DNA from 3 places in the Streptomyces sp. Q2 genome. Region 1 is predicted to be linked to each of the others. Evidence: riboswitches for the same ligand, from Rfam matches in the RefSeq annotation. Region 1 holds a riboswitch; each other region holds the start of a gene.
What was found. Region 1 has a riboswitch for S-adenosylmethionine ahead of thrC (threonine synthase). Riboswitches for the same ligand answer to the same signal wherever they lie in the genome.
Positions count from the first base shown of each region.

Region 2: linked by a shared signal. The riboswitch ahead of ACWBNA_RS36105 (amino acid ABC transporter permease) and the one ahead of thrC (threonine synthase) in region 1 are both predicted to bind S-adenosylmethionine.
Region 3: linked by a shared signal. The riboswitch ahead of ACWBNA_RS36665 (aminotransferase class V-fold PLP-dependent enzyme) and the one ahead of thrC (threonine synthase) in region 1 are both predicted to bind S-adenosylmethionine.

Region 1 covers NZ_JBXEJE010000019.1:24,614-32,200, forward strand. The annotation lists gene otsB (trehalose-phosphatase) at 1-418, shown strand, start outside; gene ACWBNA_RS21590 (alpha,alpha-trehalose-phosphate synthase (UDP-forming)) at 415-1,824, opposite strand; gene ACWBNA_RS21595 (glucosyl-3-phosphoglycerate synthase) at 1,936-2,880, opposite strand; SAM riboswitch class I at 3,068-3,208, shown strand; gene thrC (threonine synthase) at 3,226-4,509, shown strand; gene ACWBNA_RS21605 (MoaD/ThiS family protein) at 4,595-4,870, shown strand; gene ACWBNA_RS21610 (cold-shock protein) at 5,302-5,508, shown strand; gene groL (chaperonin GroEL) at 5,829-7,454, shown strand.
Region 2 covers NZ_JBXEJE010000040.1:26,827-34,413, forward strand. The annotation lists gene ACWBNA_RS36080 (LLM class flavin-dependent oxidoreductase) at 1-86, opposite strand, end outside; gene ACWBNA_RS36085 (putative leader peptide) at 162-308, opposite strand; gene ACWBNA_RS36090 (GNAT family N-acetyltransferase) at 305-1,051, opposite strand; gene ACWBNA_RS36095 (ABC transporter substrate-binding protein) at 1,110-2,129, opposite strand; gene ACWBNA_RS36100 (amino acid ABC transporter ATP-binding protein) at 2,207-2,989, opposite strand; gene ACWBNA_RS36105 (amino acid ABC transporter permease) at 2,986-3,969, opposite strand; SAM riboswitch class IV at 4,328-4,435, opposite strand; gene ACWBNA_RS36110 (glutathione S-transferase C-terminal domain-containing protein) at 4,502-5,371, opposite strand; gene ACWBNA_RS36115 (putative leader peptide) at 5,495-5,617, opposite strand; tRNA gene ACWBNA_RS36120 (tRNA-Pro) at 6,078-6,151, opposite strand; gene ACWBNA_RS36125 (MFS transporter) at 6,265-7,587, opposite strand, start outside.
Region 3 covers NZ_JBXEJE010000041.1:54,429-62,015, forward strand. The annotation lists gene ACWBNA_RS36640 (C40 family peptidase) at 1-228, opposite strand, end outside; gene ACWBNA_RS36645 (NYN domain-containing protein) at 439-1,782, opposite strand; gene ACWBNA_RS36650 (hypothetical protein) at 1,816-2,055, opposite strand; gene ACWBNA_RS36655 (rhomboid family intramembrane serine protease) at 2,223-2,966, shown strand; gene ACWBNA_RS36660 (Lrp/AsnC family transcriptional regulator) at 2,963-3,244, shown strand; gene ACWBNA_RS36665 (aminotransferase class V-fold PLP-dependent enzyme) at 3,284-4,645, opposite strand; SAM riboswitch class IV at 4,831-4,947, opposite strand; gene trpD (anthranilate phosphoribosyltransferase) at 5,035-6,099, opposite strand; gene qcrB (cytochrome bc1 complex cytochrome b subunit) at 6,234-7,587, opposite strand, start outside.

The sequences.
Region 1 (7,587 bases):
CGAGGAGAAGGGGCGCGCGGTCGCCGTACACACCCGCAGGGCCGCTGATCCGCAGGCCGCCTTCGAGGCCCTGCGCACCCCCCTCACCGAACTGGCCGCGCGCCACGGGCTGATCGTCGAGCCCGGCCGACTCGTCCTCGAACTCCGCCCACCCGGCATGGACAAGGGCGTCGCCCTCCTGGAGTACGTCCGGGAGATCGACGCCACGTCGGTCCTCTACGCCGGCGACGACCTCGGCGACCTCCCCGCCTTCGCCGCCGTCGACGAACTCCGCTCCGACGGCACACCCGGCCTGCTGGTCTGCAGCGGCAGCGACGAGGTCACCGAGCTGAGCGAGCGGGCCGATGTGGTCGTCGACGGCCCGGAAGGGGTCGTAGGAGTGCTGAGGGCGCTTGCGGAGCGGATCGGCAGGTCCTAGCCCAGTCGGCGCAGCGCGTCCAGTTGGTCCAGGAACCAGCGGGTCGGCGGCAGGGCGGTCGCCGCAGCGGAGAGCCTCTTCGTCCGTTCCGCCCGTTCGCCCGCCGGCATGGTCAGGGCCTGGTGCAGCGCGTCCGCCGTGCCGACGACGTCGTACGGGTTGACGGCGATCGCGTCCTCGCCCAGTTCCTCGAAGGCGCCCGCCTCCCGCGACAGCACCAGCACGCACCCCTCGTCGGAGACCAGCGGCACCTCCTTGGCGACGAGGTTCATGCCGTCCCGGATGGGGTTGACGAGGGCCACGTCGGCGAGGCGGTACGCGGCCAGGGAGCGTGCGAAGTCGTCCTTCAGGTGCAGCAGGACCGGGGTCCAGCCCGGCGTGCCGTACTCCGCGTTGATCTCGTCCGCCAGCCGCTGTACCTCCGCCATGTACTCCCGGTACACGGCGAGGTCCTGGCGGGACGGGTAGGCGAACGCCACGTGCACCACCCGCTCGCGCCACTCGGGGTGGTCGTCGAGCAGCTGCCGGTAGGCGAGCAGACCGCGCACGATGTTCTTGGACAGCTCGGTGCGGTCGACGCGGACGATCGCGCGACGGCCTTCGCCGATCTCCGCCCGCAGGGCGACGATCCGCTCCTCGACGTCCGCCTCGTGCGACCGCTCGCGCAGGAAGTCCGCGTCCGCGCCCAGCCCGTGCACGCCGATCCGGGTGTCGCCGAGGCCCCCGGCGAACTCCGTACAGCAGGCCGTGAAGGCGTCCGCCCAGCGGTGGGTGAGGAAGCCGAGCCGGTCCGCGCCGAGCATGCCGCGCAGGATCTGCCCGGCGATGTCGTCCGGCAGCATCCGGAAGTACTCCGGCGGCGCCCACGGCGTATGGGAGAAGTGGCCGATCCGCAGGTCCGGGCGCAGCTCGCGGAGCATGCCCGGGACGAGGGTGAGGTGGTAGTCCTGTACGACGACCGCCGCCCCCTGGGCCGCGTCCTCGGCCAGCGCCTCGGCGAACGCGCGGTTGTACGTCTCGTACGACGCCCACTGCCGTCGGAACTCCGCGTCGAAGACCGGTTCCAGCGGCGTCTGGTACAGCATGTGGTGGACGAACCACAGCACGGAGTTGGCGATGCCGTTGTACGCGGCGGCGTGCACGTCGGCGGGGATGTCGAGCATGCGGACGCCTGGCTCGCCGACCCCGCGCCGTACCGCCTCGCGGTCGCCGTCGCCCAGCGCCGAGCACACCCACAGCGCGTCCGCGTCGGGTCCGATGGCGGACAGCCCCGAGACCAGCCCGCCGCCGCCCCGTTTGGCGTGGAGCGTGCCGTCCGCACCGTCCGGGCGTACCTCGTACGAAACGGGGCCGCGGTTGGACGCGACCAGTACCTCAGCACTCCGAGCACCATGCGTTGCAGCCATACGCCTCAACCTAGCCCGGCCCGGAAACACTCAAACGTTCGGGTGGCTCCGAGGGCCGTACACGGCCCTGTACGGCTCCTGACGGCCCTCGGATGCCGGAAACACGCCCGGTCAGGCGACCTTTCGGTGCGCGTACTCGACGATCTCGACCATCGGCGGCCGCTCCTCGGTGTCCACGGAGTAGGTACGCGGCTCGAAGCCGTCCTCACCCCGTTCGAACTGGGTGAGGGAGGGCCTCACGAGGTGCCCGCGGGCCAGCCGCAGTTGGGCCGTGCGGTAGATCGCGGCGGACATCCGGCCCAGCGCCTGGCCGTCCTGGTGGCGGTGCTTGCGCACACCCACGTCGACCTGGGCCAGCGCGTCGAGGCCGACCAGGTGCAGGGCGTCGATCAGCATGCCCAGCTCCACGCCGTAGCCCACCGGGAAGGGGAGCTGTTCCAGGAGCGAGCGGCGGGCCGCGTACTCGCCGCCGAGCGGCTGGACGAAACCGGCGAGCTGCGGCCAGTGCATGTTCAGCAGCGGGCGGGCCATCAGTTCGGTGACCCGGCCGCCCTGACCGGCCGCGCCGCGCAGCGGGCGGTCGTACATGCCCTTGACGAGGTCGATGCCGGGGTCGGTGAGCAGCGGGCCCACGATCCCGGAGACGAAGTCGGAGGAGAACTCCTTCAGGTCGGCGTCTATGAAGCAGACGATGTCGCCGCTGGTGACCAGGAGCGAGCGCCAGAGCACCTCGCCCTTGCCGGGAGCGGTGGGGATGCGGGGCAGGATGTCGTCGCGATGGACGACCCGGGCCCCCGCGGCGGCGGCCACTTCGGAGGTGCGGTCGGTGGATCCCGAGTCCACCACGACGATCTCGTCGACGAGCGGGACCTGCCGCATGAGGTCGTGACGGATCACGGAGACGATGTCACCGACCGTCTCCTCCTCGTTCAGCGCGGGCAGCACGACACTGACCGTCTGGTTCGTGGCGCGTTTCGCGGCCATGATCTTGTGGAGCGGGCGATCGGTCTTCGACCAGGAGCGAGTGCTCAGCCAACGCTCGACTTCCTTCAGCACAGTGCGCGGCTCCTCTGCGTTCTCTCGGCGAGCGTGTGATCCATGCTCTCTCGCAGACCATGTGATCCATCTCGCGGTTCGGACGGCTGGCTCAACTGTCCTGGCCTTCGGTTACAGTCTTGAACAACGCTGATGACCATCGCATGTCGGGGTCCGCGTTCCGTTTCAACGATCAACAACTACATACCGCTCATCCAGAGGGGCAGAGGGATACGGCCCGATGAAGCCCCGGCAACCCTCCAGTCGGTTCTCGTCACCAGCGAGGCTCCCGACTAGGGAAGGTGCCAAATCCGTCTCACGGCGAAGTGCGTCGTGAGGAAGATGAGGAGAAAGGGCCTCGCCTCCATGGCTGTGCAGACTGATGCAAGCACCACGAACACCGTAGACCTCGGCCCCGCCGCAGCGCTGAGCTGCCGCGAGTGCGGTCACCGCGTGCCCCTCGGCCCGGTCTTCGCCTGCGAGGAGTGTTTCGGCCCGCTCGAGATCGCCTACGACTTCTCCGCATACGACACGGAAGAACTCCGCAAGCAGATCGAGGCGGGACCCGCGAACATCTGGCGCTACGCGCCGCTGCTGCCCGTCCCGGCCGACGTGGCGGACAAGCCGAACATCAACCCCGGCTGGACCAAGCTCGTCCAGGCCGACAACCTCGCCCGCGAGCTGGGTGTCGACGCCGGCAAGCTCTTCGTCAAGGACGACTCCGGCAACCCGACGCACTCCTTCAAGGACCGCGTCGTCGCCCAGGCCATCGAGGCCGCCCGCGCCTTCCACTTCACCACCCTCTCCTGCTCCTCCACGGGCAACCTGGCCGGTGCCGTCGGCGCCGCCGCCGCCCGCGCGGGCTTCCGCTCCTGCGTGTTCATCCCGCACGACCTGGAGCAGGGCAAGGTCGTCATGGCCGCCATCTACGGCGGCGAGCTCGTCGGCATCGAGGGCAACTACGACGACGTGAACCGCTTCTGCTCCGAGCTGATCGGCGACCCGGCCGGCGAGGGCTGGGGCTTCGTCAACGTCAACCTGCGGCCGTACTACGCCGAGGGCTCCAAGACCCTGGCGTACGAGATCTGCGAGCAGCTCGGCTGGCAGCTCCCGGACCAGCTGGTCGTCCCGATCGCCTCCGGCTCGCAGCTCACGAAGATCGACAAGGGTCTGAAGGAGCTGATCGAGCTCGGGCTCGTCGAGGACAAGCCGTACAAGATCTTCGGAGCGCAGGCCGAGGGCTGCTCGCCGGTGTCCGTCGCCTACAAGGCCGGGCACGACGTCGTCCGGCCGCAGAAGCCGAACACCATCGCCAAGTCGCTCGCCATCGGCAACCCGGCCGACGGCCCCTACGTCCTCGACATCGCGCGGCGTACGGGCGGTGCGGTGGAGGACGTGAACGACGAGCAGATCGTGGACGCGATCAAGCTCCTCGCGCGCACGGAGGGCATCTTCGCGGAGACCGCCGGTGGTGTGACCGTGGGCGTGGCGCGGAAGCTGATCGAGAGCGGTCTCCTCGACCCGACGAAGACCACGGTCGTGCTGAACACGGGTGACGGTCTCAAGACGTTGGACGCGGTGGCGGGGACCGGGTTGACCGCGACCATTCGTCCGAACCTGGAGTCGTTCCGCGAGGCTGGTCTCGTCTAGTCCGTCTCCAAGCTGCAGGCCGGTGGGGGCTGGTCGCGCAGCTCCCCGCGCCCCTAGGCCCGTATCCCTGACCGGAGGTCACATCGTGAGCGTTACCGTCCGCATCCCCACCATCCTGCGCACCTACACCGGTGGCAAGGCCGAGGTCGCCGCCGAGGGGGCCACTCTCGCCGAGGTCATCACCGACCTGGAGAAGAACCACACCGGTATCGCCGCGCGAGTCCTGGACGACCAGGGCAAGCTGCGCCGGTTCGTCAACGTGTACGTCAACGACGACGACGTCCGCTTCGAGCAGGGGCTGGAGACCGCCACCCCGGACGGTGCCGGTGTCTCGATCATTCCGGCCGTGGCCGGCGGCTGATTATTACCGTCGGTAACTTCGATTACCGAGCGTTCATCGAATTGCCCCCTCCGTAAGAGAAGCGGAGGGGGCAATTCAATGTGGTTGAGCGCGGTACAGTTGGGGAACACGATGCCGATCTCCGGGTCGGAAGCCCTTCAGTTTCCCCTTGCACCCGATAAGAAGTAGCCAAAGTGTGTGCTTCTTTTGCGGCTTTTGTGCTTTTTGTGGGGCCCGACTTGCCCTGAGTTCGGGTGAATTCTCACTACATTCCGGACCCCGCACGTCCGGAATTCTCGTCCGATTGACCTGTTGCAGAGGGCAGTTGGACAGATACATTCGGCCGCGGTCGACGCGTTCCGGCGCACGCCCCCAACCGTGTGGGGGGTGAGGTCTGACCCGGATCCGCGAAGTGTGGATCTGTGCAAGGGCCAGTAATAGGGGAGTTAGGCATGGCTCAGGGCACCGTCAAGTGGTTCAACGCGGAGAAGGGGTACGGCTTCATCGCGGTCGACGGTGGTGCGGATGTTTTCGTCCACTACAGCGCGATTCAGATGGACGGCTACCGCACCCTGGAGGAAGGTCAGCGAGTCGATTTCGAGATCTCGCAGGGCCAGAAGGGGCCGCAGGCGGACATGGTCCGACTGGCGACCGGCTGAAGCACGCGCCGACTGACAGCGACGTTCTTCTGTTCTTCGGAGGGCTCGTATCCCATGGGGAGTCATGGGTTACGAGCCCTTCGGCATGTCCGGAACAGGTCGGCGCGGGGCGGACCGTTCCCCGGCAGGCGCTTGCACTCGGCAGGGGCGAGTGCTAATCATTGGCGTTAGCACTCTGAAGGTGAGAGTGACAACGAGGACCGGGTCGGTGAGGCCCGCAGGCCATGTGGGGCAAGGAACCACGCGGCAGGCAGGCCGTCCGTCGCGGGCGCCAGCGCGGTCCGGAGAAATCCACCCCCTGTCCGGGAGGACCACTTCACATGGCCAAGATCATCGCGTTCGACGAGGAGGCACGGCGCGGTCTCGAGCGCGGGATGAACCAGCTCGCCGACGCCGTCAAGGTCACCCTTGGCCCCAAGGGCCGCAACGTCGTCCTCGAGAAGAAGTGGGGCGCGCCCACGATCACCAACGATGGTGTTTCCATCGCCAAGGAGATCGAGCTCGAGGACCCGTACGAGAAGATCGGCGCCGAGCTGGTCAAGGAAGTCGCCAAGAAGACGGACGACGTCGCCGGTGACGGAACGACCACGGCGACCGTGCTCGCCCAGGCGCTGGTGCGCGAGGGTCTGCGCAACGTAGCCGCCGGCGCCAACCCGATGGCCCTCAAGCGCGGTATCGAGAAGGCCGTCGAGGCCGTCTCCGGTGCCCTGCTCGAGCAGGCCAAGGATGTCGAGACCAAGGAGCAGATCGCCTCCACGGCCTCCATCTCCGCCGCCGACACCCAGATCGGCGAGCTCATCGCCGAGGCGATGGACAAGGTCGGCAAGGAAGGCGTCATCACCGTCGAGGAGTCCCAGACCTTCGGTCTGGAGCTTGAGCTCACCGAGGGTATGCGCTTCGACAAGGGTTACATCTCGGCGTACTTCGCCACCGACATGGAGCGTATGGAGGCGTCGCTCGACGACCCGTACATCCTGATCGCCAACTCCAAGATCGGCTCCGTCAAGGACCTGCTCCCGCTCCTGGAGAAGGTCATGCAGTCGGGCAAGCCGCTGCTGATCATCGCCGAGGACGTCGAGGGCGAGGCCCTGTCGACCCTGGTCGTCAACAAGATCCGTGGCACCTTCAAGTCCGTCGCCGTCAAGGCCCCGGGCTTCGGTGACCGCCGCAAGGCGATGCTGAACGACATCGCCATCCTCACCGGCGGCGAGGTCATCTCCGAGGAGGTCGGCCTCAAGCTGGAGAACACCTCCATCGACCTCCTGGGCCGTGCCCGCAAGGTCGTCATCACCAAGGACGAGACCACCATCGTCGACGGTGCCGGCTCCTCCGAGCAGGTTCAGGGCCGGGTCAACCAGATCCGCGCCGAGATCGAGAACAGCGACTCCGACTACGACCGCGAGAAGCTCCAGGAGCGCCTGGCGAAGCTCGCGGGCGGCGTGGCCGTCATCAAGGCCGGTGCCGCGACCGAGGTCGAGCTCAAGGAGCGCAAGCACCGCATCGAGGACGCCGTTCGCAACGCGAAGGCGGCCGTCGAGGAGGGCATCGTCGCCGGTGGTGGCGTGGCCCTCATCCAGGCCTCCTCGGTCTTCGAGAAGCTGGACCTCGAGGGTGACGAGCTGACCGGCGCCAACGCCGTGAAGCTGGCCCTGGAGGCCCCGCTCAAGCAGATCGCCGTCAACGGTGGTCTCGAGGGTGGCGTCATCGTCGAGAAGGTGCGCAACCTGCCCGTCGGCCACGGCCTGAACGCCGCGACCGGTGAGTACGTCGACATGATCGCCGAAGGCATCATCGACCCGGCGAAGGTGACGCGCTCTGCCCTGCAGAACGCCGCCTCCATCGCCGCGCTGTTCCTCACCACCGAGGCCGTCATCGCCGACAAGCCGGAGAAGGCGGGCGCTGCCCCGGCCGGCGGCGGCATGCCGGGCGGTGACATGGACTTCTGATCCTTCCGAGGATCGCGAGTTCATCGCTGTACGACGCCGAGGGCGGTACTCCCTGGAGACAGGGGGTGCCGCCCTCGGGCGTGTCCGGGATCACAGCACAGGTGGAATGCGGTGGCCGGTGGGTCGGTTGAAA
Region 2 (7,587 bases), on a different contig from region 1:
ACCGGCTCGCGCCAGGAGGCCGGATGCCAGCCGGTGCCGTCCAGGGCGACGGCAAGGTGCAGGGAGGGGGAGGGAGATGGGGACACGAGTGGGTGCCTTCCTGGAGGTCCGTACGAGATCACCGGCCCGCAGACAGGGGGGCACGGCGGCTGGGCGACGGGTCAGGAGCAACAGAGCGCGCCGGCCACGCGCTGGAGATCGATGTGGGGCCGGGAGTGGAGGTGGACGGCGTGGAGGACGCGGGGCACGGCCGTCACCTCCTTCGTCCGGGCGCGGGAGGGCGCCTCGCGGATCTCGTCGTGAGTCACAACGTCCTGGCCTCGTGGGATGTTCCGGGGCTGCGTACCAGGAGGATGGGCGAGCGGCGGCGCAGGGTGAAGCCGATCGACTCGTACAGCCGGATGGCGGGAGTGTTGTCCGCGGCGGCGTGCAGGAACGGGGTGTCGCCGCGTTCGCGGATGCCCGCGGCGACCGCGCGCACCAGCCGGGTGGCCAGGCCCCGGCCGCGGTGTCGCGGGTCCGTGCAGACCGCGCTGATCTCCGTCCAGCCGGGCGGCCGGATCCGTTCGCCGGCCATGGCGATCAGTCGCCCCCGCTCCCGGATCCCCAGGTAGGTCCCGAGCGCGACCGTCCGCCGCAGGAACGGGCCCGGCCTGGTGCGGGCGACGAGGTCCAGGATCTCGGGGACGTCGTCGGGCCCGAGCCGTACCGCCTCGGGGGCGGGCTCGGCCCGCAGCGCGGTGTCGACGAGCTGGACACCCACCCCGCCGCCGACCACCTCCCAGGCGGCGGGCACCTTCTCGACCGGTTTGATCCGTACGACGGTCCCCGCACCGACGAGCGTGTGCAGGTCGGCCCAGGCGGCCGGGTCGTCGGGATCGGCGAGGGCGGCGAAGTCGTAGACGTCGGCCGGGTAGCGGGCGGCTCGGCCGACGCGCTCGGCGAGGTGGGCGTGCGGGCCGTCGAGCGCCGCCCACACGGCGTTGTCGAGGACGGGGGCGTCGGGTGCGGACGGGGCCGCGCCCCCGCGGAGGACGGTCGGACGGGCCACGGAGACGGTGTCCCTTCTTGGTGTGATCGGCATGTGTCGCAGGCGGCGTGACGATCGATCAGAAGTTGGCCAGTGGGAGGCCGGGCGGGTTGACCTCGGACTTGGCGACGGCCTCGTTGGAGAGGTTCCAGGCGGCGAGCCACTTGGCGTACTGGCCGTTCTCGATCAGGTGGTTGATGGCGTCGGCGAGTGGCTTGGCGAGGCCGCTGTCCTTCTTCGCCGTCGCGGCGATCAGGCCCTGGAGCGTCTCGCCGGCGCCGGAGAACTGGCCCGCGATGCGGGTGGCCTGGGGCGTGCCGGCGGTCTTCGCCGCGTGGTAGGCGAGGTTCGGGTTGGGGCCGAAGTAGGCGTCGATCTTGCCGCTGTTCAACGCCAGATAGATGCTGTTGCTCTCCTGGAAGTACTTGACGGTGAGCTTCTTGCCCTCCTTGGCCAGCTTCGCCTTCCACTCCAGGAGGAGCTTCTCCTGGTTGGTGCCGTTGCCGACGGAGACCGTCTTGCCGGCGAGGCTCTGGTAGTCGCCGTCGAACTTCCAGGTGTTGTCCTTCCTCACCTCGAAGGCGAGATCGTCCTTGCGGTAGGACGCGAACTCGTACTTCTGCTTGCGCTCCTCGGTGTCGGTGACGTTGGAGAAGGCCACGTCGACCTTTCCGCTGTCGAGGCCGATGAACAGGTTCTCCCAGGTCGACCGGCGCACCTCGGGCTCGAGTCCGAAGACGGCGGCCACCAGCCGTCCGAGGTCGGGCTCGGAGCCGGTGATCGTCTTCTGGTCGTCGCCCACGAAGCCGAGCGGCGGGCTGCCGGAGGGCAGCGTGCCGGATCCGATCACCAGCTTGCCGCTCTTCTTCAGGGCGGCGGGCAGTTCGGCGCTGATGGACTTCACCTCGGAGACCTTCAGGGTGGTCTCCTTGGCGGCGCCGTTGGACAACTGACCGACGGTGACCGTGCCGGCGGTGTCGGTCCTGGTGGCGGCGTCGCTGTCGCCCCCGCAGGCGGTGAGCTGGGTGGCGAGGGCGGTGACGGCGGTCGCCGCGGTGATGCCTCGTAGCAGGCCGCGTCGGGAGATCTGGGTGGGCATGGCTGTCCTTGTCCTTGTCATGCGGAGGGTGGTGAGGGTGGCGTGGGGGGAAGCGGTGGTTCCCGGCGTCGGCCGGGTCAGAGCACCTTGCTCAGGAAGTCCCGGGTCCGCTCGTGGCGCGGCTTGTCCAGGACTTCGGAGGGCGGGCCCTGTTCGACGATCCGGCCTTCGTCGATGAAGACGACCCGGTCGGCGATCTCCCGGGCGAAGCCGATCTCGTGGGTGACGATCATCAGGGTGGTGCCGCTCCTCGCCAGGTCCTTGATGACGGCGAGGACCTCACCGACGAGTTCGGGGTCGAGCGCGGAGGTCGGCTCGTCGAAGAGGATGACTCCGGGACGCAGCGCCAGGGCGCGTGCGATGGCCACGCGCTGCTGCTGGCCGCCGGACAACTGCCGCGGGTAGGCGGCGGCCTTGTCGGCCAGGCCGACGCGGTCCAGCAGTTCCCGCGCGAGTACCTGGGCCTCGGCCTTGCCGAGCTTCCCGGTCGCCACCGGGGCGGCGGCCACGTTGTCCAGCACGGTGAGGTGCGGGAAGAGGTTGAAGTTCTGGAAGACGAAGCCGATGCGGCTGCGCTGGGTCAGGATGGCCCGCTCGCTCAGCTCCTTCAGGCGGTCGCCCTGGCGGCGTACGCCGATCAGCTCGCCGTTGACGCTGACGTGGCCGATCTCCGGCTTCTCCAGGTGGTTGACGACCCTGAGCAGGGTGGACTTGCCGGAGCCGGACGGGCCGAGGATCACGGTGACCTCGCCGGGCCGTACCGTCAGGTCGACCCCGTCCAGCACCCGGTGGGTGCCGTACCACTTGTGCACGTCGTGGACCTCGACGGCGGCGGCGTGCTCGATCGTGTCGGCGGTCATACGGCGGCCTCCCGGCGGATGCGGTCCCTCAGGTCGGTGAGACCGGTCCGCAGCTTCTGCAACGGCGTCGGCGGCAGGGTTCGCGTGGCGCCCCGGGCGTAGTACCGCTCGACGTAGAACTGGATGACGGACACGACGCTGGTGAGGATCAGGTACCAGACGGTGACGACCAGCAGGAGCGGCACGATGTCGCCGGGGTAGGTGGCGCCCATGGTCTGCGCGGTGCCGAACAGGTCGAGCAGGGACACGTAGAAGACCAGCGAGGTGGCCTTGATGAGGCCGATGAGCTGGTTGACGTAGTTCGGCGTGATGGACCGCAGCGCCTGCGGGAAGACGATCTTCCTGAACTGGTAGCCCTTGGGCAGGCCGAGCGCGGAGGCCGCCTCGTGCTGGCCCTGGTCGACGGAGAGGATGCCGCCGCGGACGACCTCGGCCGCGTAGGCCGCCTCGTTGAGGCTGAGGCCGATGACGGCGACGGCCATGTCGGTGGCGAGCCGCGACTCGTCGAAGGTGAGGAAGGCCGGCCCGAAGGGGACGCCCACGCTGAGTGTCCGGTACAGGGCGCTGAAGTTGTAGAGGAACAGCAACACCACGATCAGCGGGATCGACCGCAGTGCCCAGATGTAGGTCCAGCTGACGGCGCGGAGCACCGGGCTGCGCGAGAGCCGGGCGAGGGCCAGCAGGATGCCGCCGAGGAGGCCCAACACCGCGCTGTAGGCGGCGACTTCGAGGGTGATGAGGAGCCCGTCGAGGATGGTCGGCCGCAGGAACCAGTAGCCGAAGCGGTCCCACTGGTAGAAGGGGTTGGACACCAGGCCGTGGACGAACTGGGCCGCCAGGACCAGGACGACCGCGGTGGCGATCCAGCGGCCGGGCCGCCGCAGTGGCAGAACCCGCTGGGCGGCGAGTGGTTTTGACGGGGTGTCGGCGGGCGGCGGTGCCTCGGCGAGGGACACGGCTGCGCCTGGGGGTTCACTCATGGAGGGCTCCGGCGGGGGTCGGGACCCCCCGGACGCGGCGAACATGGTACTGCTACGGCGGCCGCTCTGGGGCGGCGGGACGTGGCACACGGGGACGCACGGTGACCGGGGGTTGGGCGGACGACGAGGCACCGCGAGGGCGGGGTTCGTCAGGAACGCGGGGGCTGGGGAAGGACGTCAGCCCCGACAGCGGGCACGGCCCGGTGCGGTACACAGTGCGCTGCTCACGCGGAGCAGATCGACGGCCCGGTCGGCGACGAGCCGGTGCGCGTACGGCGGCACGCAGCTCTGGGAGCGGCGCGGGGCCGTCCTGGGAGCTGCGTACATGTCCGTCACCATGCTCTTCCGGCCCGAAGGGCCCTCGCGCTTACCGAATGTCATCCGGTCCGGTCGTCACCTGGGGCACCCCACCGCGTGCGAGGGTTGCCGGTCAGCAAGCCAGGGCTTGTCGCTGACACTCATTACCGTTCTGCCAGTCAGTTAAGACAAACGCCCGTACGAATGTCAACGCCGGTCCGCCAGATGGAACCGGCTACGCCTGCTGAGCCGCGTAAGCAGCCCAGTCGAGGATCTGTACGGCGGCTCCGGCGGCCTCCAGGCCCCGGCAGCGGGCGTGGTGCCGGCGGGCGATGCCGTCGAGGTCGAGGTGGACACCGAAGGCCGGGTGGGCGGCCAGGCGGCGGGCGTAGGCCCACACGAGGGGGTGGCCGGCGATGCGGTGCACCGCGGCGGCGTCCAGGTGGTGGCGGTGCACGGTGTCGAGTTGGACCAGCGTGACCCACAACTCGACGTCGGCCGCGGTGATCTGATCACGGATCAGATACGCGCGTCCGACGAGCCGGCGCTCCAGCGACCCCAGCGTCTCCAGCAGCCTGTCGAGAGCCACGTCACGCGCCCCGGTGTCCGGGCCCGCCGCCCCGGCCGCCTGCGCGGCCTGCTCGATGCCCTGCCCGCAGAGCCGCTCCACGGCCTCGATCTCCGACTCCGCCCCGCACGGGTACAGCGCCGAGCGACCGCCCCCGAAGTGCAGGGCCAGGTCGCGGGTGATGTCGGGGGCGTGGGTGCTGACGATCCGCCCCGACCAGTCGTCGCTGAGCACCGGCCCGGCGGCCGCACCGGTGTACCGGTGCACGCTCGCCTCGTACAGCGGGCGGAGTGCGGAGTGTCCCCCGTCGGGACAGTCGGGGACCGCGCCCAGAAGCGTCACGGGGCAGACGTCGTCGAGTCCGAGCAGGCTGTGCGTCACGGCGATGCGGAGACCGTCGGGACACGTCGGCGACAGGTGGAGGCGGTAGCGGCGGGGCACGGCGTAGTGCCCGCTGCGCGCGTCCCGGCCGATCCTCCCCCGGAAAGCCGGGGCGGGCAGGGCGGAGGGGATGGCGGCGAGCGGTGTGACGGACATGGTTCTCCCCGGGTGGAGGCGTGGACGTACACGCCGCGGAGGCGACGTCGGGCGGTGAGGGGGCGGGCCTCCCTCGCGTGCGACGGCGCCGGCGGGCGTCGAGGCGCGGGGGGAAGGCCGGGCTCAGCCCAGGGGGCTGATCGCGCTGCACACTCGCAGCAGATCGATGTGCCGGCGGGAGGTCAGAAGGGGTGACTGCCCGGACGTACGGCTCACGTCGGCGGTGACCGGTCCAAGGCACCTCATGCTTCCCTACCTGTTCACTAGGATTCCCCTCCGGAGTGTCGGCCGAGCTCCGGCCGGCGTCAAGGGGGCGTCCACGGGGCGGGCGTCGACTCCTGCCGTCGGGGGGCGGGTGGCGAGTGAGGTCGCGGGCGAGGCTCTTCCTGGCCTGCGCGCGGCTGGTGGGTACGTCCGCCCCCATCGCCGGGATGGACGACGTCCGAACTCTCCCATGGCCGCGCCGGGTTCAGTGCGCGGCCGAAGCGCGCGCGAGGGGTTCGGGATGCCGGAACGCCCTGGGATCGATCGCCCCGCCCCGGTCGGCAATCGCTCCCCACACTCAAGGAGTCGCGGACTCGCCCACCGCACATGAGCGTTGGCGTAAAACTCGACCGCTGCGGGAACGGCTCGACGCAGGCCCCGGAAAACCGCGAAGGCCGTGACGGGTATCGCCGTCACGGCCTCTGACCTGCTGATCCGCAAGTCGGGACGACAGGATTTGAACCTGCGACCCCTTGACCCCCAGTCAAGTGCGCTACCAAGCTGCGCCACGTCCCGGTGCGCTCTCCACCGGCATCCGTGTGAGGTCACCGTGTGAGCGCGCAGGTCAACCCTACCCCATGCGTGCGGGTCGGCCCGCTGCCGCGGCGGGTCGGCCCGCTGCGCGCGGGTCAGCCGTGGGCCACGGGTTCCTGCTCCACGGCGGTCGCCTCACTCGTGGCGCGGGCCTTGCCGGTCGCAGGGCCACCGCGCCGGACCGGCACGAGCAGCGCGGCCAGCGCGGCGGCCAGGCAGAGCAGGGCCAGCAGGGCGAAGGCGTGGGTGTAACCGGAGGCGTACGGCAGGCCCGAGGGCTGGAGGCGGCCGGTGACCAGGACGCTGGTGACGGCGGCGCCGATGGATCCGCCGATGGTGCGGATGTTGGCGTTCATGCCGGTGGCGGCGCCGGTCTGGTCGGCGGGGACGCTGCCCACGATGAGGTTGGCCATGGAGGCGAAGGCGAGTCCGATGCCGAGCCCGAACACGCCTGCGACCAGGGCGACTTGCCACTGCTCGTCGTGCCAGAAGGTGAGGATGCCGCAGGCGAGCGCGTCGAGTGCGGCACCGGCCGTCAGGAGGGTCTTGGCGCCCAGGACCGGCTCCAGCCGGCCGCTGAGCACACCCGAGAGGAACATCGCGACCAGCATCGGCAGCATGAGCAGTCCGGCGGCGGTGACACTCGCCCCGAAGCCGTACCCGGCCGACGTGGGCGTCTGGACGAAGCCCGGCAGGAAGGACCAGATCGAGTACATTCCGGCGCCGAAGAGGAGCGCCGCGGTGTTGGTGGTCCACACGGCCGGCAGCCGCATGACCCGCAGGTCGATGAGCGGGGTGCGGGAGCGGGCCTCGGTGTACAGCCACAGCGCGAACAGGGCGACGGCGGCGGCGAACAGGCCGAGCACCCGGGCCGATCCCCAGCCCCACACGGAGGCCTGGCTGAGCGGCAGCAGCAGGGCCACCAGCCAGGCCGACAGGAGTGCGGCGCCGAGCCAGTTGACCTGGCCCTCGGCCCTGTTGGGCGACTCGGGGACGTAGCGCAGGGCGATGAGGGTGGCCACGACGACGATGCCGACCGGGATCCAGAACAGCCACCGGTAGTCGAGCGTGGTCACGATGGGTCCGGCGGCGACCATGCCGACGCCGCCGCCCGCGGCGATCACGGCGGACAGGTTGCTGATGCTGCCGCTCACCTCGGACGGGGCGAACTCGTCCCGGATGATGCCGAAGGAGAGGGGGAACAGGGCTCCCCCGACGCCCTGGACGACCCGGGCGACGATCAGTACGCCGATGCTCGGCGCGAGCGCGGCGAGCAGACAGCCGACCGTCACGGTCACCAGGACGGCGACCAGTGTGCGCTTCTTGCCGATGAGGTCGCCGACGCGGCCGAGGATCGGCGTGAAGACCGAGGCGGACAGCAGATAGGCCGTCATCACCCAGGTGGCGGTGGACTGCGA
Region 3 (7,587 bases), on a different contig from region 1:
CTTCTGGAGCTTCTCCTGCTTCTCCGTGGCCCCGTTGAGCTTCTCGGTGGCCTGCTCGGCCTCTTCGTAGAGCTTGTCGACCTTGGCCTTGACCTCGTCCTTGCTGGGCTTCTCGCTCGGCGCGGCATTCGCGGCCTGCGAGCTGAGGGCTACGGCAGCAGCGGCCGCGGTGGTCAGCACGGTCACACGTGCACGGCTCGGCTGCTTGGGTCGACGGTGGGACGCCACGGAGGTGAACTCCTTCTTTTGAGTGATCACCCGCTCGGAGGTTCGAGCCCAGACCCTAGTGACCTTCCTGTGATCAGTTCAAATCCTCACGAGGAAAATCTCGTCACACCCGGCATTCTTTACACTCAAGTCACATGAAGTGATGTTCGCTTGACGCTACGTGGCGTGACGGGCTTCGTCAATTCGGGCATTGCGCCCGTAGGTTGACCTTCAGGACAATCGCTTCAGAAGCATCGCGGAAGCGATCGGACGCGCCCCCGCCCGGGCCACCCCGTCGGCGACCTCACGGTCGGTCGAGGCGACGATGAGCGGACGCCCCGGCGGCTCGGCACGCACCAGCTGACGGATCAACTCGTCCGCGGTGATGCCCGGCTTGGAGAACAGCACCCGCACCCCGCGCGGCGGCGCCAGCAGCACCGGCGCGGCCAGTTCGGCCCCGTCGAAGACACACGTCACCTCGGCGCCGGTCTGCGCGGCGAGCTGCGAGAGCTGACCGAGGAGCCTCAACCGCTGCTTCTCCAGGGGCATTTGGGGATAGCCGGTCTTGGTGACGTTGTAGCCGTCGACCACCAGATGAGCCTGCGGCAGGGCGAGGAGCTGGTCGAGGATCGCCGGGTCGTTCTCGGACAACGCCCGCGCGGCGATGTCCTTCGGTGTCATTCGTCCCGGTTCGACCGCGTCCACGGTCTCGGCCGGCCGGACGGAGACCGGCGGCAGCGCGAGCTCGCGCCGCAGCCCCTGGGTCGCGTCGAGAAGGGTGTCCAGCAGCAGCCGTACCCGCATGTCCTCGACGCTGCGGCCCTCGCGGGCCGCCTTGCGGGTGGCCTCCAGGGCCGCCTCCGCCTCGCCGAGCCGTGCCTTGAGCCGCCGGGACTCGCTCTCGGCGGCGGACAGCTGGGAGTGCCCCTCCGTGCGTACGGTCTCCATCTCGGCGTTCAGTTTGCGCAGGGCCGCCTCGCCGCGCTTGACGTCGCTGAGGGCGGCGCGCAGCTTGCGATGCAGCGATTCCGCTTCCTTCTTCGCCGCATCCAGCTCGGTGCGCAGCCGCTCCGTCTCGCTCCGGGTGTGCTCACGAGCCCGGTCGAGCTCCTCGCGCAGCCGCTCCAGCTCGGCCCGGCTCTCCTCGTCAGCGCGCTCGGCGTCGGCCCGCTGGGCCTCCTCACCGGCCGCGGTCACGAGCTTCACCCAGTCGGTGGGCCGCAGAACGTAGGCCGCGGCCGCCACGTCGAGCGGGTCCGCGGCCGGGGGCGGGGAGCCGGAGTCGAGGGCGCCGGACAGCTCCGGCTGCGCCTCTCTGAACTTCTCCCCGATGCGCTGCCGGAACAGGGGATCGGTCTCCAGGGCGGTCGCCATGGCGTTGCCGGCGAACTTGGCCCGCCGGTTCGGCGCGAACCTGGCGTACTGTCGCAACTGCGGGGGCAGTTCACCGACGGTCAGCCCGCCGAAGCCGTCCGAGACGATCTGTACGACCCTGCGGCGCACGCCGTCGGGCAGGGGCCGGTCGAGCACCTCAGCGGCGCCGTCGCCCGGCCCCCCGCCTGCGGTCTCCACCATCCTCACCCCATCGCCTGTGCGGGGCCCGCTCCCTCAGGAGCCGGCGCCCGGCCTGTCCACGAGTTCCACCTGATCCACGGCGTTGCACCAGCGGCAGCGCACCGACTCGATGGTCTCACTGACCACCTCGCGCTCCTCGACCTTCGGCTCACCGGCCAGGTCGAGGTGGACGTACTCGACCACCTTCGACGAGCGGGTCACGTCGAAGCGTGTGAGGTTGCCGCAGAGGGTGCAGCGCCACCGCGTCGAGGCAGTCGGCAGGGGAACCGTCATCGTGGCTGTTCGCCTTCCTTCTTGTTCCTTCTAGTGTCCGTGACGCGCCGGGCACCCCGGTGCGTGTGGCTCGTTACCCTACGGCCTGGCGGGTACTTGCCGCTCCGCCGTCCAGGGCGGCGAGGCGGTCTGTGTCGTTCGGCCCCCTTACGTCATGCTCTGTGTTCATGATCAGCAACTGGAGCGGGACGGTCGGCAGAGCGGTCGGGGCGGTCCGGTGGCCGTCGGCACCGGTGACGTACGGGCTGATCGCCGGGTGTGGTCTGCTCTTCCTGGTCGGCCCGGCATCGGGGTTCAATCCGGCCTACGGCTCGGGCGACGCGCTGCTCGCCGCGCAGCGCACCTACTTCCACCGCTGGGGCGTCGTCCCCGCCGAACTGTTCGAGGGGTCGGGGCGGGCCGCGCTCACCCCCGCCACGGCCCTCTTCGTGCACGGCAGCTGGGTCCACCTGCTGGGCAACATGCTCTTCCTCTACGTCTTCGGCGTACTGACCGAGGAACGGATGGGCCGTGTCCAGTTCACCCTCTTCTACCTGGGCTGCGGCTACCTCGCCCTGCTGGGCTACGCGGCCGCGAACGCGAACTCCGAGCAGTCCCTGGTCGGCGCGTCCGGGGCGATCTCGGCGGTCCTCGGCGCGTTCCTGTACCTGTTCCCCGGAGCCCGCGTCACCAGTCTCCTGCCGTTCCTGTTCTTCCTGCCCCTGCGCTTCCCCGCCTGGGTCGTCCTCCCCTTCTGGGCGACCCTCCAGTGGCTGGCCGCGGGCCGGGCCGGCCAGGGTCCCGGCGTGGCCTACCTGGCCCACCTGGTGGGCTTCGGCCTGGGGCTCGCCTTCGCGTGGGTGCGATTCGGGCGTGGGACTAGAGTGAAGCCCGCCCCAGCTCCGGCCCCCGAGGGAGAGAACCAGCCGTGATCACCGCGATCGTCCTGATCAAGACCAGCGTGGACCGGATCCCCGAGATCGCGGAGTCGATCGCGGCGCTGGAGAACGTCAGCGAGGTCTTCTCCGTGACCGGCACGTACGACCTGATCGCCATGGTCCGGGTGAAGCGGCACGAGGACCTGGCGGAGGTCATCCCCGGCCGGATCAGCAAGATCCCCGGCGTGGAGGGAACGGACACGCACGTGGCGTTCCGGACGTACTCCCAGCACGACCTGGAGGCGGCGTTCGCGATCGGTCTGGACTCCTGACCGATCGAACACCGCCTCCGTCGCGGACCGCCGGCGAGCTCAGACCGCCGGCACGCAGCGCCCGTCCTCGGTGCGGTAGTTCCACTTCGCACCGTCCCGGACGAGTTCCTTCACCGCGCTCACGAACCGCTCCACGTGCTCGTCGGGCGTGCCGGCGCCGAAGCTCACCCGGATCGCGTTGAGGGACTTCTCGCCGGGCGCGGCCTCGGGGGCACCGCACTCGCCCTGCGTCTGGGGGTCGCTGCCGAGCAGGGTGCGGACCAGCGGGTGGGCGCAGAAGAGGCCGTCGCGGACGCCGATGCCGTACTCGGCGGAGAGCGCGGCGGCGAAGTGGGAACTGTTCCAGCCCTCGACGACGAAGGAGATCACGCCGACCCGCGGGGCGTCGTCGCCGAACAGGGACAGGACCCTGACCTCGGGCACCTCGGCGAGGCCCGCGCGGACCGTGTCGATCAGGTACTGCTCCCGCGCGACCAGCGTGTCGAAGCCGGCCTCGGTGAGGGCCTTGCAGGCGGAGGCGATGGAGTAGGCCCCGATGACGTTCGGGGAACCGGCCTCGTGGCGGGCGGCGCTCTCGTGCCACTCCACGTCCACTCCCCCGTCCGAGCGCCGCGTGACCTTGCGGCTGGCGCCGCCGCCCGCGAGGTACGGCTCCGCCGCGCGCAGCCATTCGGCCCGGCCGGCCAGCACGCCGGTGCCGAAGGGCGCGTACAGCTTGTGCCCGGAGAAGGCGACCCAGTCGACGTCGAGGTCCCGCAGCGACACCGGGTGGTGCGGGGCCAGCTGGGCGGCGTCCAGGACGATCCGGGCGCCGTGCGCGTGCGCGGCGGCGGCCAGCTCCCGTACGGGCCACAGCTCGCCGGTGACGTTGGAGGCGCCGGTCACGCAGACCAGGGCCGGGCCCTGCGGGTCACGGTCGGCGAGGGCGCGCTCCAGGGTCGCCACCGCCTGCCGCGGGGTGCGCGGGGCGTCGAGGTAGCTGACGCGGGCGTCCTGCCAGGGCAGCAGCGAGGCGTGGTGCTCGGTCTCGAAGACGAAGACCTGGCAGTCGGCCGGGAGCGCGGCGGCCAGGAGGTTCAGGGAGTCGGTGGTGGACCGGGTGAAGACCACCTGGTCCTCGGCCCGGCTGTCGAGGAACTCGGCGACCGTCTTGCGGGCGTTCTCGAAGAGGTCGGTGGACAGCTGGGAGAGGTAGCCGGCGCCGCGGTGCACGCTGCCGTAGTAGGGCGCGTACGCCGCCACGTCGTCCCAGACCCGCTGCAGGGCCGGCGCGCTGGCCGCGTAGTCGAGCGCGGCGTAGGTGACCTCGCCGCCGGTGACGAGCGGGACGGTGACATCCCGGCCGAGAACGGGCAGCGGGGCACAGACGGACCGGGCGGCGGCGACGGTGGAGACAGACATGGCGAACTCCCGTGAGAGGCAGGCGACATCACCACGCGAGCGGACACGGCTCAAGCGCGGGTGAAGGTGAAAAAAGGGGGATGCGGAGGCGGGGCTCTGCGGCCCTATCGCATTCGCTTGCTCACGGAAGGCTCCCTCGAATGACCAGGACCCCTGGTACTGCGCTCGATTCAGGAGCGACGAGGGGTCCGCGCTTGCCGTAGACCTCGCTGCCTACGACCTGGTCTTCACCCGGGGCACCCCGCCACGGACGGAGGGTTGCCGGACAGTCGGCCGGGGCCTCATGACTGTCACTCATGACCTGGTTCAGAAACCTACGCGAAGCGATCGTGGTCCCGCAACCCGGGTCCGGATTGCGGGACATCACCACGTCATCGCCCCAGGGGGCGCTACGCGTTGCTGGCCGCCACCCAGCGCTCCAGCGTCCGCTTGGCCACGCCGGAGTCGATCGCCTGGGCCGCCTTGTCCATCCCGGCACGGATCTGCACGGTCAGCGGCGCTCCGGTCGGCTCCAGGGCCACCAGCGCCGCCGCCGAGTTCAGCAGTACGGCGTCCCGCACCGGGCCCGGCTCACCGTCCAGCAGCCGCCGGGCGACCTCCGCGTTGTACGAGGAGTCCGCGCCCCGCAGCGCCGCCACCGGCACCAGTTCGAGGCCGACGTCCCGCGGGTCGAAGGCCTCCTCGGTGACCTTGCCGTCGCGGACGACCCACACCCGGGAGGTGGCCGTGGTCGTCAGCTCGTCGAGGCCGTCGTCGCCGCGGAACACCAGCGCGGAGGAGCCCCGTTCGGCCAGTACGCCGGCGATGAGCCCGGCCATCCGGGTGTCGAAGCAGCCGACCGCCGAGGCGGAGACCCGGGCGGGGTTGGTCAGCGGACCGAGCAGGTTGAACGAGGTCGGAATGCCCAGGTCCCGCCGGACCGCGCCGACGAACCGCATCGAGGGATGGAACTTGGCCGCGAAGCAGAAGGTGATCCCGGCCTCCTCCACCACGCGTGCCACGCCCTCGGGCGACAGGTCCAGGTTGATGCCGAGCTTCTCCAGCACGTCGGACGACCCGCTCGCCGAGGACGACGCCCGGTTGCCGTGCTTGACGACCTTCGCGCCGGTGCCCGCGATGACGATGGCGGACATCGTCGAGATGTTGACCGTCTTGGCCCGGTCGCCGCCCGTGCCGACGATGTCGACGGCCGGGCCCGGGATGTGCAGCGGCTGGGCGTGCGCGTACATCGCCTCGACGAGACCGTTGATCTCCTCGACCGTCTCTCCCTTGGCCCGCAGCGCCACCATGAAGCCCGCGATCTGGGCGTCCGTGGCCTCGCCGCTCATGAAGCGGTCCATCGCCCACGCCGTGTCACCGGCGCTCAGGTCCCGCCCGCCGAGCAGTGCGCTCAGTACCTCGGGCCAGGAACGGTCCGCCGCGGTGTCGCCTCCAGCGGGGGTCACAGCGCTCATAAGCCGCTCCTGGATCAGTCCCGTACAGCGGGACGCGAGTCTCAACGGGTCCCACCCTATCCAGCCGGGGGCACGGCAAAGGGCCCCGTCCGGTCTTCGGACGGGGCCCTTCCCGCGCGTGGCGAGCGCAGCGATCAGTGGTGGCCGTGGCCGCTCGTGATCTCCTTGTACTCCTCGACGGTCGGCTTGGGGATCTGGGCCTCTTCGCCGTAGTACGCCTCGCTCAGCTTGGCGCGCAGCTTCTCGGAGCCCTTCACCTTGCGCTCGACGCCGTTCTCGTCGACCGTCCGGCCGATCTGCGCCGGCACGTACTGCTCGTGCGCCGTGAGCGTGTGCAGCTGCTCCTGGCTGAGCGGCTCGTGCACCTCGATGAACTCACCGTGCGGCAGGCGCTTGATGATGCCCGACTCGCGGCCGTGCAGCACCTTGTCCTTGTCGCGGCGCTGGAGGCCGAGGCAGATCCGCTTGGTGATGACGAACGCGATGACCGGGGCGACGAAGAACGCGACCCGGACGAACCAGGTGATGGCGTTGATCGACAGGTGGAAGTGGGTGGCCCAGAGGTCGTTTCCACCGCCGATCAGCAGCACCATGTACCAGGTGATCCACGCGACGCCGAAGGCCGTGCGCGTCGGCACGTTGCGCGGGCGGTCCAGGATGTGGTGCTCGCGCTTGTCGCCGGTGACCCAGGACTCGATGAACGGGTAGACCGCGATCGCGACCAGGACCAGCGGGAAGATCACCAGCGGGATGAACACGCCCAGGACGAGCGTGTGGCCCCAGAAGTTGATCTCCCAGCCCGGCATCACACGGATCAGGCCTTCGGAGAAGCCCATGTACCAGTCGGGCTGGGCGCCCGTGGACACCTGGTCCGGCCGGTAGGGGCCCATGGCCCAGATCGGGTTGATCGAGGCGATCGCCGCGATGGCCGCGATGACACCGAAGACCAGGAAGAAGAAGCCTCCGGCCTTGGCCATGTACACCGGGAGCAGCGGCATGCCGACGACGTTCTTGTTGCTCTTTCCGGGGCCCGCGAACTGCGTGTGCTTGTGGTAGAAGACCAGGATCAGGTGGCCGACGACCAGACCGAGCATGATGCCCGGCAGCAGCAGGACGTGGATCGAGTAGAAGCGGGCCACGAAGTCGCCGCCCGGGAACTCGCCGCCGAAGAGGAAGAACGACAGGTACGTGCCGACGATCGGCACGGACAGGACCGCGCCCTCCATGAAGCGGACACCGGTGCCGGAGAGCAGGTCGTCCGGGAGCGAGTAGCCGGTGAACCCGGTGAACATGCCCAGGACGAACAGCAGGAAGCCGAACAGCCAGTTGACCTCACGCGGCTTGCGGAACGCACCCGTGAAGAACACGCGCATCATGTGCACGAACATGCCGGCGAGGAAGATCAGCGCCGCCCAGTGGTGGATCTGCCGGATCAGCAGACCACCGCGCACATCGAAGGAGATGTGCATGGTCGAGTTGAACGCCTCG